2 linked regions of the Pontibacter akesuensis genome follow. The protein of the gene in region 2 binds, or shares a complex with, the protein of the main gene of each other region. Links are inferred from orthologs where the notes say so. Each region holds a gene or a part of one and is shown on either strand. Other genes may lie near its edges. The genes, in order: rpsT and rpsQ.

Region 1 (9,005 bases), 460 kb from region 2 along the record:
GGATCTCTGTCAGAAAACCCTCGTCTTCGTACGGAAACTTCCTGAACAAAAGCTCTGCCACCACGGCGCCAAGTATGGCATCGCCTAAAAACTCCATGCGCTCGTTGGTCTCATGCTTGCCTGCCGCGCTTTGGCGCGCAAACGAAGTATGGGTGAGCGAGAGTTTGTACAGTCGGATGTTATCAGGTGTGCTGCCAATAATGCCAGCAAGTGCACGTACTAAGGCTCTATCTTTATTGAATAACCTATGGTAAATGCGCCGAACTGGTTTAATGGGTCCAAACACTAATTAGTCCTTGTATTGACGGAAAATAACGGAGGTGTTGTGGCCCCCAAAACCGAAGGTGTTGCTTAGTGCAACTTTAACTTCCCGCTCCTGCGCCTTGTTGAACGTGAAGTTCAGGCGGTTGTCGATGTTTTCATCGTCGGTGAAGTGGTTGATGGTGGGTGGCACCACGTTGTGCTGCACGGCCAGGATAGAGGCAATGGCCTCGATGGCACCGGCGGCACCCAGCAGGTGGCCTGTCATGGATTTGGTGGAGCTGATGTTCAGCTTGTAAGCCTGGTCACCAAAAACAGTTTTGATGGCCTTGGTTTCACTGATATCGCCAAGCGGTGTGGAGGTTCCGTGTACGTTGATGTAATCTACCTCCTCGGGCTTGATGCCTGCATCACGCAGCACGTTCTTCATCACGTTCAGAGCACCCAATCCTTCCGGATGCGGAGCGGTGATATGGTGTGCGTCAGCAGACATGCCGCCACCGATGATCTCGGCGTAAATTTTAGCGCCGCGCGCTTTGGCGTGCTCGTACTCCTCCAGAATTAAGGCACCGGCACCCTCGCCTAATACAAAGCCATCACGACCTGCATCAAACGGACGGGAAGCGGTTTCCGGAGAGTCGTTTCGCTCAGAAAGAGCTTTCATGGCATTAAAACCACCGATACCAGCCTCTGTTACAGCGGCCTCTGAGCCACCACTCACGATCACATCAGCCATACCCAAACGGATGTAGTTGAAGGAGTCGATCAGGGCGTTTGTTGCCGAGGCGCAGGCAGAAACAGTAACGAAGTTTGGCCCACGGAAGCCATACTTGATGGAGATGTGGCCGGCACTGATGTCGGCGATCATCTTCGGTATGAAAAACGGGTTGAAGCGTGGTGTTCCGTCGCCGTTGGCAAAGTTCACGCACTCTTCCTGAAACGTGCGCAGGCCGCCAATTCCAGAGCCCCAGATTACCCCGATACGGTCAGGGTCAATGTTCCCCTCCATCAGTTTAGCATCCTGCACGGCCTCCTCGGCCACCACAAGTGCAAACTGCGTAAACAAGTCCATTTTGCGGGCTTCCTTACGATCAAAGTATTTCTCCGGATCGTATCCTTTAATTTCGCAGGCGAACTGCGTTTTAAACTTACTTGCGTCGAAACGTGTAATGGGCGCAGCGCCACTCACGCCATTGATCAGGCCGTTCCAGTACTCTGAAACAGTATTACCAATTGGCGTGAGTGCGCCTAACCCAGTAACTACGACTCTCTTAAGCTCCATAAGCTGTTAGTAGAGGATAGACAGTAGAAAAAACTTTTATAGAAAGGGGAGGATGTATTACTTCGCGTGCTCTTCCAGGTAGCTTACCGCCTGACCTACAGTAGAGATGTTTTCAGCCTGATCATCCGGAATAGACACATTGAATTCTTTTTCGAATTCCATGATAAGCTCAACAGTATCTAGTGAATCGGCACCCAGGTCATTTGTGAAGCTTGCCTCTGGTGTAACCTCTGCCTCTTCAACACCAAGCTTATCGATGATGATAGCTTTTACTTTTTCTGCGATTTCTGACATTTTATTTTATAGTTAATTAAAACACTGTGCAAAGAAATGGAAATACACTTACAATGTCAAAAAAAATTACGGGATGTGGAGAAGTAGCAAAAGTTTTATGGGCTAATATTCCGATTTACAGGCAGAGGTTCTTACTTTAGCATTTCAAAGCCACCCATGAAAGTTCACCGCCTGCAGATAGCGTACGATTATAGCTTCGACCTGTACGGGCTTGCCTCGCCTGTAAAGGACTACAAGCTGGCGTGGGTGCTGAACAAGGTGCTGCAACTGCACCTGACCCGGCGAAAAGACATTTGCTACGACCACACGGGCGAGGCAAGTATGCTGATCTCCAATTTTCAGTATGAAACAGAACACAGCGAGGTGCGTTTGTTCAGGAACAGAGCTTTAGGCGGCACAGGCTTTAAAAAGCCGTTTCTGCTGCCCGATATAAAAGAGTATGATTACGTGCTGCAAATAAGCGGGGCAATGCAGCAACTGTACCCGCAGGAGCTGCTGAAAAACCTGCTGCGGGTTCCGCTGGTGCAGTATGTTAAACGTTTTGACCCTCTCACACTTAAATTCAAAGAGAACCTGATCTTCTAAAGTATGGACATTTCATTTAATAAGACAAAAGTGCTGGCCACCGTAGGCCCAGCCAGTAACTCCTACGAGCGCTTGGTTGAGCTTGTAAAGGAGGGTGTGGATGCGTTTCGCCTGAACTTCTCGCACGGCGAGCATGCGGAGCATCAGAAGGTGATTGACCACGTGCGCCGCATCAACAAAGAGCACGGCACCTACATTGCCCTGGTGCAGGACTTGCAGGGCCCGAAGATCCGCATGGGCGAGATAGAGAACGGCGGTGTGGAGATACGTGAGGGAGAGATCATCAAACTAAGGAGCGACGGCTCGGTGAGCAGCAGCGACCATTTGGCCACCAGCTACACCGAACTGGCCAGAGACGTGAACGTGGGCGACTCTATACTTATCGACGATGGCAAGTTGGAGGTGATCGTTACGAAAACCGACAAGGACCAGGAGGTAGAGGCGAAAGTAAAGTATGGCGGCATCGTGAAGCCCCGCAAAGGCATTAACCTGCCTAACACAAAGGTATCGGCTCCGTCGCTTACCGAGAAAGACATGGAAGACCTCCTCTTCGGCCTCGACAACGATGTGGAGTGGGTGGCGCTTTCTTTTGTGCGCACAGGCAAAGACATACTGGAGATCAAACGCATCATAAAAGAGCGCGGAAAGGACACCCGCGTTATTGCCAAGATCGAAAAGCCCGAGGCCATCGAGAATATTGATGACATTCTGCGCGAAGCGGACGCCCTGATGGTGGCCCGTGGCGATTTGGGTGTGGAAGTAGGTATGGAGAAAGTACCGATGATGCAGAAGATGCTCATCGATAAGGCTAACCAAGCGGGCAAGCCGGTGATTGTGGCTACCCAGATGATGGAAAGTATGATCGTGAACCCACGCCCTACCCGCGCAGAAACCAACGACGTAGCCAACGCGGTAATTGACGGGGCCCACTGCCTGATGCTTAGTGCCGAAACTGCTGTTGGCGCGTGGCCACTCGAGACAATCCGCAGCATGAACCTTACCATCCAGATGGTGGAGGAGCAGCACGAAGGCATCTTTTACAGAAGCAACTTTCAGTTAGATCCTACGTCATCCACCTTCTTCAACGACAGCCTGGTGGCCAGCGCCTGCTACTTAGCCCGCGACACCAAAGCCAGCGCCGTTATCGGCATGACCAAGTCAGGATACACGGCTTTCCAACTGGCAAAGTACCGCCCGAAGGCCAACATTTTTATCTTTACTGAGAACAAGCAGCTCCTGAACACGCTGAACCTGGTGTGGGGCGTTCGCGGCTTCTACTACGATAAATTTGAGTCAACTGACGGCACCATTCAGGACATCAAGCAGACGCTGCTGGACAGCGGCTTCATCAAGAAAGGCGATGTGTTCATCAACACGGCCAGTATGCCGATCAACGAGCAGAAGCGCACGAACATGATTAAGCTGAGTGTAGCGTAAGTATACTCTTTTATACTTTATAAGAGAGGGCCTGAAGCAGTAGCTTCAGGCCCTCTTTGTTTTTGGCTTATCATTCCGGTTGCCGCTATTGTCATCTCGAATGTAATGAGAGATCTATCTAAAATTCTGTAGAGATCAAGTGATTAACGCAACTTCAGCCAAGCTATTCTTTCTAGCTGCCGCTTATCCTCCAGCTCCCAAACCCTAAACGCTTCGCTTCAAGCTTTGGAGCGCTCACGGCCGCGAGGCCCCGTCCTCGGGCATCGCGCTGTGTATTGAAGCTGCTCCTCGCTCCGCTGCGGGCTGCCCCTGCAGGGCACCGCAACATGCACAAGGCGCTCAACCCAAGGATTGGAATCATTTCATATAGCTACAGCAGTAGCCATGCAACAAGTATAGCTGTCCCCTTGAGGGGACTATAGGGGTGTTCTACTATTACGAAACATTGACGCTTCTACTGCTGACTATTCCCCTCCTCTGAGGGGCAGGGGTGGGTTTACAACGGAAGGTATAGATTCCACTTATTCACCTTAAACACAAAAAGCCTTACACATGGCGTGTAAGGCTTCTGATAAGATACCAGCAAAAATTAAGCTGCTGTTGCCAGGCTATTTACGAACTTAGCCAGTTTAGACTTGTTGTTCGCTGCTTTGTTTTTGTGGATGATGTTTTTCTTAGCCAGACGGTCAAGCATTGAAGAAACAGTTTTGTACAGTTCCTGCGCCTCGGTCTGGTCAGTAGTGCTTCTTAGCTTCTTGATAAAAGTACGGGTAGTTTTCGCCTGGTACTTGTTACGAAGACGTTTAGCGTTGTTCGCTCTGATTCTTTTTAATGCCGACTTATGGTTAGCCATGTTATTCTATAATATTAAATCTTTTGATTCCGTTTCCTGAATTAGTCTGCAAAGGTATATCCTTTACAATTAATTTCCAAAGCACTCCTCACAAAAATATGTGAAGCGCTCCTCTTTCACAAAGATAGGGAAATAAGTCCGCTTAACCTACGGCTGCTCCACAACCAACGCTGCTCGCAAGGAATATCCTCTCCTACCAATCGCGTCTGCCCCTGCCCTTTTAGCAAGTATAAACTATGCTCTATAATCTCTTCAAGGAAACATTCAGGTAAGTTTAGCTAGAACTGCCTAAATGGCAAGAGCCGCTGCAAAGAATATTGCAGCGGCTCTTGCTGTATAATTATCTGGTAGAGTTACGAGTGGAATATTAGTTATTCTCGCGCTGTACATCTATATCCGCATCCACATCAATGTTCCCCAGTCGCTGCTGCACGCTGTTTTCGAAACCACTCCACTCCTGCTTCGTTCTCTCCCATTTCTCGCGGGTATCGTCATCCCAGTTTACTTTTTGCTGATCCAACTCGGCTTCACGGCGCTGGTACTCAGAACGCATTCGCTTGAACTCGTCCTCTGTCACTTCATCGGCACGGGCGGTGTTGGTGGTTACCCAATTTCGGGTGTCGTCGTAAGTTGTTGTGCTTGCGTTTTGTACTTCTCCCCCTTCCTGTACCAGGCCTCTCTCTTCCTCTGGCACGCCAATTGGTGTTTCAGTTCCTGTATTTTGGTCGCAGGCCACCAGGAAACTTCCCATGGTAACCGCTAATGCTATCGTTTTAAACTTTGCTATCAATTTCATAGTTCTAGAGTATGTTGTTGCCTGTTACATACGACAAATACCCTTATAATGATCTGCTCTTAGTGCTTTCTATGCTATTTTTGCTGTACTAGAGCACAATTCATACTTACAGCGTACCCTCATGCCACTTGTTCCATCCTCCCACAAAGCCCCTTTTTATCTTTTTAACGGACACCTGCAAACCGTTGTCCCCAGCTTATTCCGGCAGGTGGAGGGGGTGCAGTACAAGCGGGAGCGCCTGTTAACGCCTGACCAGGACTTCCTAGACATCGACTGGTCCTGCGTGGGTTCAGATTCCCTGATCGTGCTCTCGCACGGCCTGGAGGGAGACACGGCGCGGCCGTACATGATGGGCATGGTGAAAGCCTTTAATGCCCGCGGGGTAGATGCGTTGGCCTGGAACTACCGCAGCTGCAGCGGGGAGCCGAACAAACTGCTCCGTTCCTACCACCTCGGCGCCACCGAAGATCTGCACACGGTCCTGCACCACGCGCTGGCAAAAAAGCAGTATTCCACCGTGTTCCTGACTGGCTTCAGCGCCGGAGGCAATATCACCCTGAAGTACCTGGGAGAAGCCGCGGAGCAGGTACCGGCGCAGGTGAAACGTGTGGCTGTTTTCTCCACTCCGGTTGACCTGAAAGGCTCTGCGCAGAAGATATCGCGTATTTACACGCAGCGCTTCCTTCGAACGCTGGGCAAGAAGCTGGAGCAGAAACAGCAGATGTACCCCGACCAGCTGGACCTGAGCGGGTACAGCCTGCAGTGGTCGTTTCCCGAGTTCGACGATCGCTACACGGCGCCTATCCATGGTTTCAAGAACGCCGAAGATTACTACGCCCGCGTCAGCTCAAAGCAGTTTCTGAAGAACATCCGCATCCCGACGCTGCTGGTAAACGCTAAAAACGATCCCTTCCTTTCGCCGAGCTGCTACCCAATACAGGAGGCCGAGGCGAATCCGAACTTTTACCTCGAAATGCCCGAGCAGGGGGGCCATGTGGGCTTTGCCGTAGGCTTCCGCCGGAAGCGTAACTATGCCGAAGAACGGGCCGTGCAGTTTCTGCTGGAAGGCTAGGTCTAATCCAAAAACAGAACTACCTGGCACAAGCGTCCGCTTGTGCCGACGCGCAGGAACAAGCCTGCTAAAGCACATTGCTCCACTACTGTCATTTCGAACAGCGTGAGAAATCTATCTGGAAAGCGTAGAGATCTCTCCTTCCGTCGAGATGACAATATTAGGAGTAGTATGGTTGATGTCAAAGGAGATTAAGCAAGACAAGTATAGTTCTGCCATCGTGAGGCACAAGCGGACGCTTGAGCCAATTCTGTAGATTAAATTTTCCTACCCCTACTTCAGCGGCACGTACACCACTTTCTTCGTCTCAAAAAACTCCTCGTTGAAATAATCCTTCAGCTCGAACGTGCGGGTAATGAGGCCGGATTCTGCCAGCTCCTCCTGCAGGTCGCCGCCTTTCAGGTAGTATAGGCCCTCCGTTTCCAGGCCGGTTTTCTTAAAGCTGTTCATAATCCAGGGCCAGAACGAGGCAAGGCGCGTAACGGCGCGGCTCACCACAAAGTCATACTTGTCGCGCACCTGCTCGGCACGGGTGTGGGTGGCGGTCACGTTGTGCAGGTGCAACTCGCGGGCAATCTCATTCACTACGTGTATCTTTTTACCGATTGAATCTACCAGGTGGAAGCGCACCTCCGGAAACATCACAGCCAGCGGTAAACCGGGCAAGCCGCCGCCGGTACCCACATCCAGCACCGCCGTATGCTCCGGAAAAGCAACCACCTTGGCAATGCCCAGCGAGTGCAGGATATGGTGCACGCCCAGCATGTCCATGTCCTTGCGCGAAATCACGTTTATCTTCTGGTTCCACTCCTGGTACAGCTCTCCCATCTGCTCATACTTCTGCAGCTGGTCTTCGGTGAGTTCCGGAAAGTAGCCGGAAAGCAAAATACGGATGGCGGTCATTTTAATTAGGAATGAGGAATTAAGAATTATGAATTGGTTTTAGGAGACAAAGAAGTAAAGTATGGCTGCAACTACACTTACTACGACTACCACGGCTAGGGCCATCAGCAGGTCGAAGAGTAGTGAGAGTCCGGCATTTTTATACTTGCCCTCATACTTCAGCTCAAGCTCGCGCACTACCCGCTCTTGGCTGCGCAAGCGCAAGTATAAATACTGCTTTCCTATACTTGAAAGTATGATATCGATAGTAGTGGGCATCATCGGTATACTTGCACAAGTACAGGTCGTGTGTCTTGCTACTTGTGTCTCAAAACAAAAGTACGAAACAAGTATGGAAATAACTTGAAAGTAAAAAGCCCCGGCTGCACAAGGCAACAGGGGCTTTCAACGTAATCAATATATTAACCTTAATTTATTCGCTTAAATGAGGTGCTTTTTGTTTTTCACCATGTCGTAGAGCAACTCGCGGGCGCGGTGCAACTGGGCTTTCACAGTGCCAAGCGGCGCATTCAGCTCAGTGGCGATCTCCTCGTAGCTCAGCTCGTTAAAGTAGCGCAGTGTAACCAGGCGCTGGTATTTTTCGGGTAGCTTGGCCACCACGTACTGCATGATTTCGATTTTCTGGTTTTTGATCGCCTCTTCCTGCGGGTTCAGGTTCTTGTCCTTGAAATCGATCGTGATCTCATCGCCGTTGTCGATTTTGATCGCCGAGTCGATGCTCATGGTCTTTATCCTGTTCTTGCGGATAAAGTCGATGCAGTTGTTGGTGGCGATGCGGAACAACCAGGTACTGAAAGCGTACTCGGGGTTGAACTTGTGCAGGTTGCGGAAGGCCTTTGCGAAAGCCTCTATGGTGAGGTCCTCTGCGTCGTCGGCGTTTCGCACCATTTTCAGCACCACGTGGTAAACCGGCTTTTTGTAGATACTCATGAGCTCGGCATACGCCTTCTCATCTTTTTCTTCAACTGCCGCCTGAATTAACTTAAAGTCATGCTTAGCTTTAGCAGAGAATTGCTTATTTACTTCCATCTGAATTTTTTATACAGTAACACAGATATCCCAAGGAACAGGTAGTTTACAAAGTAAACCACATCCAGCACAGGCATCAGCAACAAGGGAATTTCATCATCCAGTCTGCGGGCCACCGCAAGGTAAACAGGAAATACTGCCAGGTAACGGACTATAACCAATACGCTTAATATAGCGAAATGGCTATTTGAAACCACAAGAATAACGAAAAGTAGGTAAAAAAGTATGTTCGATACAACAAATACTCCGATTCTTCTTCTGTCCGCTGCTTTGTACTGGCCCCCAACCGACAGGTGCCTACGCTTTTGAACAACCCATTCCCGGTAATTGTTTTTGGGCACGCTGAGCGTCTGTGCTTCCTTGTCGATAACAACACTAACTTTACTATTTCGGGCGGCATCGCGGACAAAGAGGTCATCGTCGCCGCCCATTTGCTTGATATGTGAAGCAAAGCCTTTGTTCTTAAAGAAACACGCTTTGGTGTACGATAAGT
Region 2 (8,735 bases):
ATAATATCATTTATTAAGATACCATCGCAATGTTCTCTGTTCGGCCGCGAAGCTTTCCAGATTTCATCATACCGTCGTAGTGTCTCATCAGTAGGTAACTTTCTACCTGCTGGAGGGTGTCTAGCACCACACCAACCATGATGATCAGAGATGTTCCGCCAAAGAATTGTGAGAACTCTCTTGTTACACCTAAAAGCATGGCGATCGAAGGAAAGATCGCTACAAGTGCCAGATAAATCGCACCCGGTAATGTAATTCTTGTAAGTATAGTATCGATGTATTCTGACGTAGCTCTACCAGGTTTAACACCAGGTATAAATCCTCCGCTACGCTTCAAGTCATCCGCAATCTGGTTAGGATTAACGCTGATGGCAGTATAGAAGTAAGTAAATACAAGAATCAGAAGTCCAAAAACTACATTGTACTGCCACGACGTAAAGTCAGAGAAAGTAGATCCAATATAGTTGGCAGTCTCGCTCTGGTCAGCCCAGATTGAAGCGATCATAGAAGGCAGGAACATTAGCGACTGCGCAAAAATAATCGGCATAACACCTGCCGCATTAACCTTAAGTGGTATAAACTGTCTCTGGCCGCTGTACAGTGAACTTGCACCCACCTGCTTAGCATACTGAACCGGAATTCTGCGGATGGCTTGTGTCAGCATTACAACTGACATTACAACCAGGAACAAAATCAGGATCTCGAACAGGAACAACAATGCTCCGTTTAACTGTTTGGACAATGCTTCTGCAACGATAGCTCCTGGAAAGCGTGATATGATACCAATCATGATCAGCATAGAGATACCGTTACCAATGCCTTTGTCTGTTATCTTCTCACCAAGCCACATACAGAAAACTGTTCCTGATGTCAGCACAATCATTGATGTGATAGTGAAAAGCGTATAGTTGATAGCAATTGCCTCCGCATTAATTGTGGCGACAAAGCCAATAGCTTGCGCTAGTGTAATAACAATTGTCAGAACGCGGGTAATCTGGTTGATTTTCTTTCGACCAGATTCACCCTCCTTCTGCATTTTTTGAAAGTAAGGTACAGCTATAGTAAGCAGTTGCAGTACGATAGAAGCCGAAATGTATGGCATGATACCCAATGCAAATATAGAAGCGTTACTAAACGCACCACCTAAAAAGGTGTCTAACAATCCGAACAACCCGGACGTATTAGCTTCTAATAATTGTGGATCAACACCAGGTAAAACAACAAAAGAACCTAGTCTGAAAATAGCTATAAAGAATACAGTATTTAAAATACGTACTCTCAGATCCTCTATAGCAAAAATGTTCTTTAGCGTTGTTAAAAACTTCTTCATACCTACTGATTAAAGAGCAACTGTTTTACCGCCTGCTTTTTCTATTGATGATGTTGCAGTGCCAGAGAAAGCATGTGCGTGGATTTCAACAGCCTTGCTCACTTCTCCTCTACCCAATATCTTAACTTTATCGTTCTTCTGAATCAGTCCGTGCGCTCTGAAGAAATCAAAGTTCATTACTGTTTCGTTAGTTGATTCAGCCAGAGCCTGAATTACATCCAAGTTGATAGCTTTGTATTCAACACGATTAATGTTCTTGAAGCCAAACTTAGGAACTCGTCTCTGAAGTGGCATCTGGCCACCTTCGAATCCACCCTTCTGTGAATAACCTGAGCGTGATTTAGCACCTTTATGTCCACGTGTAGAAGTTCCACCTCTACCTGAACCAGTACCTCTACCTATTCGCTTTCTGTTCTTTACAGAACCTTCTGCAGGTTTTAAAGATTGTAAGTACATTTTTATTGTTCTTTAACGTCTACCAACATGTGGACTTTCTTTACCATACCAGCGATCTGCGGAGTATACTCAACAGAAACTGATTTGCTTATCTTGCCTAAACCAAGTGCTTTGATAGTAAGCTTCTGGCTCTTCGGTCTGTCGATAATGCTTTTAACCTGAGTGATAGTTACTTTAGCCATTTCGATTATCCGTTGAAAACTTTATCTAAATTAACACCACGCTGTTGTGCAACAGCCAAAGGATCACGCATTTTGGACAGTGCATCAAACGTAGCTTTTACCACGTTGTGAGGGTTTGAAGAACCTTTAGACTTACAAAGTACGTCTTTGATTCCGGCACTCTCCAACACTGCACGCATGGCACCACCGGCGATTACACCTGTACCAGGAGCCGCAGGCTTCACGAGTACAAAACCACCAGAGTATTTGCCTTCCTGAGAGTGAGGAACAGTATTATGATACACAGGAACCTTTACCAGGTTCTTCTTTGCATCATCAATACCCTTTGCAATAGCGTCAGTTACTTCGTTTGCTTTACCTAAGCCATAACCTACCACACCGTTGCCATCTCCTACAACCACGATAGCGGCGAAGCTAAATCTTCTACCACCTTTAACAACCTTGGCTACACGGTTAATGGCAACTACTTTCTCCTTAAGCTCGATTTCGCTTGCCTTTACGCTTCGTATATTATTCTTCAACATAATTTTTAGAATTTAAGGCCAGCTTCACGAGCGCCTTCTGCCAATGATTTAACTTTACCGTGGTACAGGTAACCGTTACGGTCGAACACTACCTGAGAAATTCCTTTCTCAAGAGCCAGCCCGGCGATAACTTTTCCTACTCTTCCGGCAGTTTCAGTATTAGCTTTTGCATCATCAAGTTTAACTGAAGAGGCAGCCGCTAGTGTCACACCAGTAGAATCATCGATCAGCTGTACGTAAATAGCTTTGTTGCTACGGAACACAGACAGTCGTGGCCTTTCAGCGGTACCAGAAATTTTATTTCTGATACCTTTCTTTATTCTTAGTCTTCTGCTTAATTTATTAGTAGACATGATGACGATTATTTAGAAGCTGTCTTACCAGCTTTTCTTCTGATAACTTCACCAACAAAGCGTATACCCTTACCTTTGTAAGGCTCTACTTTGCGTAGTGATCTGATTTTCGCAGCAACCTGGCCGATCAATTGCTTATCGTTGCTCTCCAGTGTAATAATTGGGTTCTTACCTTTTTCAGTAACCGCTGTGGCAGTCACTTCATTCGGCATGCTCATGTAAATATTATGAGAGTAACCCAAAGCAAGCTCAAGGATGTTTCCCTGAACTGAAGCTTTATAACCTACACCTACAAGCTCCAAGCGCTCTTTGAAACCTTCATTCACACCTACAACCATGTTGTTGATCAGTGATCTGTAAAGGCCGTGCATGGCTTTGTGACGCTTTTGCTCAGTAGGACGCTCAACAACAATGCTGTCTTCGTTCTGCTTTACAATTATGTCTCTATCAACAGCAGTAGTCAGTTCACCCTTAGGGCCTTTTACTGTGATGATATTGTTATCACCGATTGTAACTTGTGTATTGCTAGGCAGGGTGATGGGCAATTTTCCTATACGTGACATTGTCTATCCTCCTATTAATATACATAACACAACACCTCGCCACCGATCTTCAGCGACTTGGCTTCCTTCTCTGTCATCACACCCTTAGAAGTAGAAAGAACAGCGATTCCCAGTCCGTTCAGAACTCGTGGAAGCGTCTCGCTACCGGTGTACTTGCGCAGCCCTGGCTTACTAACCCGCTCTAGTTTCACAATAGCAGACTGCTTAGTGTTAGGGTTGTACTTCAGAGCTATCTTGATTGTACCTTGAACACTGGCATCTTCAAACTTATAGCTTTGAATATAACCTTTTTCGTACAATACTTTAGTGATCTCTTTTTTTATCTTGCTAGATGGTATTTCAACTATTCTGTGGTTCGCCTTGATGGCGTTACGCACTCTAGTTAAATAATCTGCTATTGGATCTGAGTTCATTATGAAATTATTGAATAATGAATGCTTTATCTAAGCGAGGGGCAAAGATACAAATATCTTTTGATGATTCTCAATGAGATAAGAAAAAATTACCAGCTCGACTTAGTAACGCCAGGAATTTTACCCATGGACGCTAACTCTCTGAAAACCACGCGGGAGATGCCAAATTTACGCATATATCCTCTTGGTCTTCCTGACAGTTTGCAACGGTTGTGAAGTCTAACCGGCGATGCGTTACGAGGCAACTTATCCAGTGCATCGTAATCACCGTTGGCTTTTAGCTCAGCTCTTCTAGTAGCATACTTAGCTACCATTTTTTGTCTTTTAAGCTCTCTGGCTTTTACTGCTTCTTTCGCCATGGTTATTGTCTGATATTAGAGAAGGGCATTCCGAATGCTTTCAGCAGTTCGTAGCTCTCTTCGTCGGTTTTAGCTGTAGTAACAATTGTGATATCCATACCTGATATAGCCTTGATCTTGTCTATGCTGATCTCAGGGAAGATAATCTGCTCTTTTACACCCAGAGTATAGTTACCGCGGCCGTCAAAGCCTTTGTCGTTAACACCTCTGAAGTCACGCACACGTGGAAGAGCAACAGTAAGAAGACGGTCCAGGAACTCGTACATTCTCTCACCACGCAATGTAACACGCGCGCCGATTGGCATGCCTTCACGAAGCTTGAAGTTCGAAACCGACTTCTTCGCGATTGTAGCAACAGCCTTCTGGCCAGTGATTGTAGTTAGCTCGTCCACTCCAATGTCAACCAACTTCTTGTCAGATACGGCAGAACCGATACCTTTATTGATTGAAATCTTCGTGATCTTAGGCACCTGCATTACGTTCTTGTACTGGAATTTTTCCATCAAAGAAGGCAGTACCTCGTTCTGATATTTTTCTTTTAATCTTGTAGTCGCCATCTTAGATTACCTCTCCTGTCTTTTTAGAATAACGCTCTGTTTTACCTTCGCTGTTCTTTCTTGTAGCAGTTTTGGTTGTCTCACCTGATTTAGGATCAACTAGCGCCACATTGCTAGCATGAATCGGAGCTTCTACTTTTTCGATGCCACCCTGTGGGTTCGAAGCACTTGGTTTCTTGTGCTTCGTTACCTGGTTTAGACCCTCGATAGTCACTCTCTGCTTTTCGATATTCACAGCGATAATACGGCCTGTTTTGCCGCGCTCGTCACCGGCTATAACCTTAACTGTATCGCCAGTCTTTACGTGAAGTTTTTTCTTATTCATTTTAATCTGAATTTTATGTTATAGAACTTCAGGTGCTAACGAAACAATTTTCATGAATTGCTTTTCACGAAGTTCACGTGCAACCGGGCCGAAGATACGAGTACCACGTGGCTCGTTGTTCGCGTTAAGCAAAACGGCGGCGTTATCGTCGAAACGAATATAAGTACCGTCTTTTCTTCTAACCTCTTTCTTTGTTCTTACAATAACTGCCTTAGAAACAGTTCCCTTTTTAACGTTTCCGGAAGAAAGGGCTGACTTTACAGTTACTACAATTCTGTCGCCAACTGAGGCGTACTTCTTACCAGTACCGCCTAGTACACGGATACAAAGGACTTCCTTGGCACCGCTGTTGTCAGCTACACTTAGTCTTGATTCCTGCTGTATCATATTACTTAGCCCTTTCTATTATTTCTACTAAACGCCAGTTCTTGTTCTTGCTCAGCGGACGTGTCTCCTGAATGCGAACGATGTCACCAATGTTACACTCGTTCTTCTCGTCGTGCGCCATGAACTTGTTAGACTTGCTAACAAACTTACCGTACATCGGGTGCTTCATTCTGCTTTCCACCAGTACAGTAATAGATTTGTCCATCTTGTTGCTAACAACCTTACCGCTTCTTTCTTTTCTTAGGTTTCTCTCCATGATCTTAATACGTCTTAAGAGTTAGCTTCAATTTCACGACGACGAACTTCAGTATTCAATCGAGCAATGTTACGCTTCGTATCGCGGATCTTCATTGGGTTCTCGAGTGGAGATATGGCGTGTGCAAAACGCATGGCATGCAGGCTTGATCTCTCAGCGCTAAGCTTCTCTTGCAGTTCTTCGGCAGAATAAGCTTTTATCTCAGAATTTTTCATTATTTATCAACGTAATCTCTACGTACTACAATTTTTGACTTTACTGGGAGTTTCTGTGCAGCTAGTCTTAATGACTCTTTTGCTACCTCTAAAGAAACACCGTCCGACTCGAACATGATCGTACCAGGTTTAACTACTGCTACCCAATACTCCGGAGAACCTTTACCCTTACCCATTCGAACCTCTGCAGGCTTCTTGGTGATTGGCTTGTCAGGGAAAATTCGGATCCAAACCTGACCTTCACGTTTCATCGCTCTGGTCATGGCGATACGTGCTGCCTCAATCTGGCGCGACGTGATCCATGAGGCCTCAAGCGATTTTATAGCGAAAGAACCAAACGCAATGGTGCTGCCTCTGTGGGCAAGCCCCTTCACGCGGCCTTTTTGCATTTTTCTATATTTTGTCCTTCTTGGCTGTAACATTTTCTAAAACTTATAATGTTAACACTTGATTATTGACGACGCTTGCGCTTCGGTGCACCTTCACCAGGTCCACTTTTCTTGTTGCGGCGGTCACCACCACCTCCACGTCTGTCGTTCGGGGCTGATCCAGGTCCTTTGCTCTCCATGCCGGCGTTTGGAGTAAGATCTCTCTTACCGTATACTTCGCCTTTGAAGATCCATACCTTGATACCAATCTTGCCATACACAGTCTGTGCTTCTGACAAGGCATAGTCGATGTCAGCACGAAGCGTGTGAAGAGGAGTTCTACCCTCTTTGTAATGCTCTGTTCTGGCCATCTCTGCACCACCTAGGCGGCCAGATACCTGTACCTTGATACCTTCAGCTCCCACTCGTAGCGCAGAAGCAATTGCCTGCTTCATGGCACGTCGGAAAGAGATACGCGCCTGCAGCTGCTGTGCGATAGACTCACCTACCAGCTTAGCATCTAACTCTGGACGCTTGATCTCAAAGATATTGATCTGAATATCTTTGTTAGTCAGCTTCTTCAGCTCTTCTTTGATCTTATCTACTTCCGCTCCGCCTTTACCGATAACCACACCTGGTCTGGCAGTGTTAACAGTAAGCGTAATGCGCTTAAGTGTTCTTTCGATTATAATCTTAGAAATACCGCCTTTCGGGATACGCGCCAAGATGTATTTTCTGATTTTCTCGTCCTCGATTAGTTTCTCAGCGAAATCTTTGCCGCCATACCAGTTTGAATCCCAACCTTTGATAACACCTAGTCGAAAACCGATCGGATTAACTTTCTGTCCCATAATTCTTACTTGTTGGCTTTTTTAGATTTCTTAGATAGCTTCTCCACCTGCTCTTCAGACATGCTGTCGATTACAAGTGTGACGTGGTTAGATCTTTTTCTGATCCTGTGACCACGGCCCTGAGGAGCCGGACGAAGACGCTTCAGCATTTTGCCTTCATCAACAAAGATAGTTTTGATGATCAGGTTTGCTTCTTCGATTCTAGCATCTTCATTCTTCGCCTGCCAGTTTGCAAGTGCAGATAAAACAAGTTTCTCAACTTTGGCTGCACCAGCATTGGCTTCAAACTTAAGAATGCCAAGAGCTTTGGATACGCTTTTGCCGCGTACCAGGTCCGCTACCATTCTCATCTTGCGAGGAGAGGTAGGAACGTTATTTAGTTTTGCTATTGCTTCCATTGTTAACGCTTGCCTTTATCTTTCTTAGCAATATGACCTCTAAAGTTTCTTGTCGGAGCAAATTCGCCAAGTTTGTGACCTACCATGTTCTCGGTAACATACACAGGAATGAATTTATTTCCGTTATGAACTGCGAACGTGTGACCCACGAAATCCGGAGAAATCATAGATCTGCGTGACCAAGTCTTAATAACTGACTTTTTGCCAGACTCGTTCATTACAGTTACTTTCTTCTCGAGCCTAAAGTCAATATAAGGCCCTTTTTTTAATGATCTAGCCATTTATTATTTCTTCTTACCTCTATTAACAATAAGCTTTTCAGAATACTTGTTCTTGTTTCTAGTCTTAAGACCTTTCGCATACAAGCCTTTGCGTGAGCGAGGGTGTCCACCTGAGGACTTACCTTCACCACCACCCATAGGGTGATCGACAGGGTTCATAGCGACACCACGAACGCGCGGACGTCTGCCCAGCCATCTCTTGCGGCCAGCCTTGCCCAGGTTCACGTTCATGTGCTCTCCGTTAGAAACTGTACCAACTGTTGCAGAGCAGTTCACCAGTACCATTCTCAGTTCGCCGGAAGGCAATTTGATGGTGGCATAGCGTCCTTCACGTGCTACAAGCTGTGCATAAGAACCAGCACTTCTTGCAAGTATGGCACCGTTGCCTGGCTGAAGCTCAATGTTGTGTATGATTGTACCTAGAGGAATATCGGAAAGTGGCAAGCAGTTTCCTACTTCTGGAGCAATACCAGGACCTGAATTGATGACAGTTCCTACTTCTAGTCCAGCAGGAGCAATGATATAGCTCTTTACACCGTCTGCGTAGAAAATCAGCGCAATACGGGCTGTTCTGTTTGGGTCGTACTCAATTGTCTTCACTGTAGCAGGCACGCCATGTTTCGTGCGCTTGAAGTCAATCATGCGGTACTTCCTCTTGTGTCCACCGCCTACATAGCGGATAGTCATCTTACCAGAGTCGTTTCGTCCACCAGATTTTGTCATAGGTGCCAACAAAGACTTCTCAGGAGTAGCAGTTGTTATCTCATCAAATGATGGGGCTACTCTGAATCTTTGACCTGGTGTTGTTGGTCTTAACTTTTTTAAAGCCATTTTTACTTAATTATATGCCGCTGTAAAAGTCTATAACTTCACCCTCTCTCAGGGTTACTATTGCCTTTTTGATCAGGGAGGTACGG

What was found.
Region 1: rpsQ (region 2) and rpsT share a complex: the UniProt entries of both Bacillus subtilis proteins name them as parts of the 30S ribosomal subunit. The link is inferred for Pontibacter akesuensis from one-to-one orthologs.

What each region holds. Positions count from the first base shown.
Region 1 is NZ_CP014766.1:2,970,395-2,979,399, reverse strand. Bases 3,081-6,057 are described here. They hold rpsT (30S ribosomal protein S20), read right to left. Parts: upstream 4,713-6,057; coding sequence 4,449-4,712; downstream 3,081-4,448. Other genes in these bases: A0W33_RS12725 (YheT family hydrolase), read left to right, coding at 5,630-6,057; A0W33_RS12730 (hypothetical protein), read right to left, coding at 5,080-5,508; pyk (pyruvate kinase), read left to right, coding at 3,081-3,859. In the rest of the region: rnc (ribonuclease III), read right to left, coding at 1-286; fabF (beta-ketoacyl-ACP synthase II), read right to left, coding at 290-1,543; A0W33_RS12750 (acyl carrier protein), read right to left, coding at 1,601-1,837; A0W33_RS12745 (IPExxxVDY family protein), read left to right, coding at 1,994-2,422; more of pyk, read left to right, coding at 2,426-3,080; more of A0W33_RS12725, read left to right, coding at 6,058-6,580; 16S rRNA (guanine(527)-N(7))-methyltransferase RsmG, read right to left, coding at 6,854-7,483; A0W33_RS12715 (hypothetical protein), read right to left, coding at 7,523-7,744; A0W33_RS12710 (RNA polymerase sigma factor), read right to left, coding at 7,904-8,512; A0W33_RS12705 (glycosyltransferase), read right to left, coding at 8,503-9,005. UniProt on the Bacillus subtilis protein: Binds directly to 16S ribosomal RNA.
Region 2 is NZ_CP014766.1:2,512,635-2,521,369, reverse strand. Bases 4,079-6,785 are described here. They hold rpsQ (30S ribosomal protein S17), read right to left. Parts: upstream 5,706-6,785; coding sequence 5,451-5,705; downstream 4,079-5,450. Other genes in these bases: rpsC (30S ribosomal protein S3), read right to left, coding at 6,372-6,785; rplP (50S ribosomal protein L16), read right to left, coding at 5,920-6,342; rpmC (50S ribosomal protein L29), read right to left, coding at 5,720-5,920; rplN (50S ribosomal protein L14), read right to left, coding at 5,081-5,449; rplX (50S ribosomal protein L24), read right to left, coding at 4,739-5,062. Also shown: map (type I methionyl aminopeptidase), read right to left, coding at 1-10; preprotein translocase subunit SecY, read right to left, coding at 14-1,330; rplO (50S ribosomal protein L15), read right to left, coding at 1,340-1,786; rpmD (50S ribosomal protein L30), read right to left, coding at 1,789-1,968; rpsE (30S ribosomal protein S5), read right to left, coding at 1,974-2,492; rplR (50S ribosomal protein L18), read right to left, coding at 2,498-2,845; rplF (50S ribosomal protein L6), read right to left, coding at 2,854-3,408; rpsH (30S ribosomal protein S8), read right to left, coding at 3,423-3,821; more of rpsN, read right to left, coding at 3,911-4,078; more of rpsC, read right to left, coding at 6,786-7,139; rplV (50S ribosomal protein L22), read right to left, coding at 7,145-7,537; rpsS (30S ribosomal protein S19), read right to left, coding at 7,540-7,818; rplB (50S ribosomal protein L2), read right to left, coding at 7,822-8,649; rplW (50S ribosomal protein L23), read right to left, coding at 8,660-8,735. UniProt on the Bacillus subtilis protein: One of the primary rRNA binding proteins, it binds specifically to the 5'-end of 16S ribosomal RNA.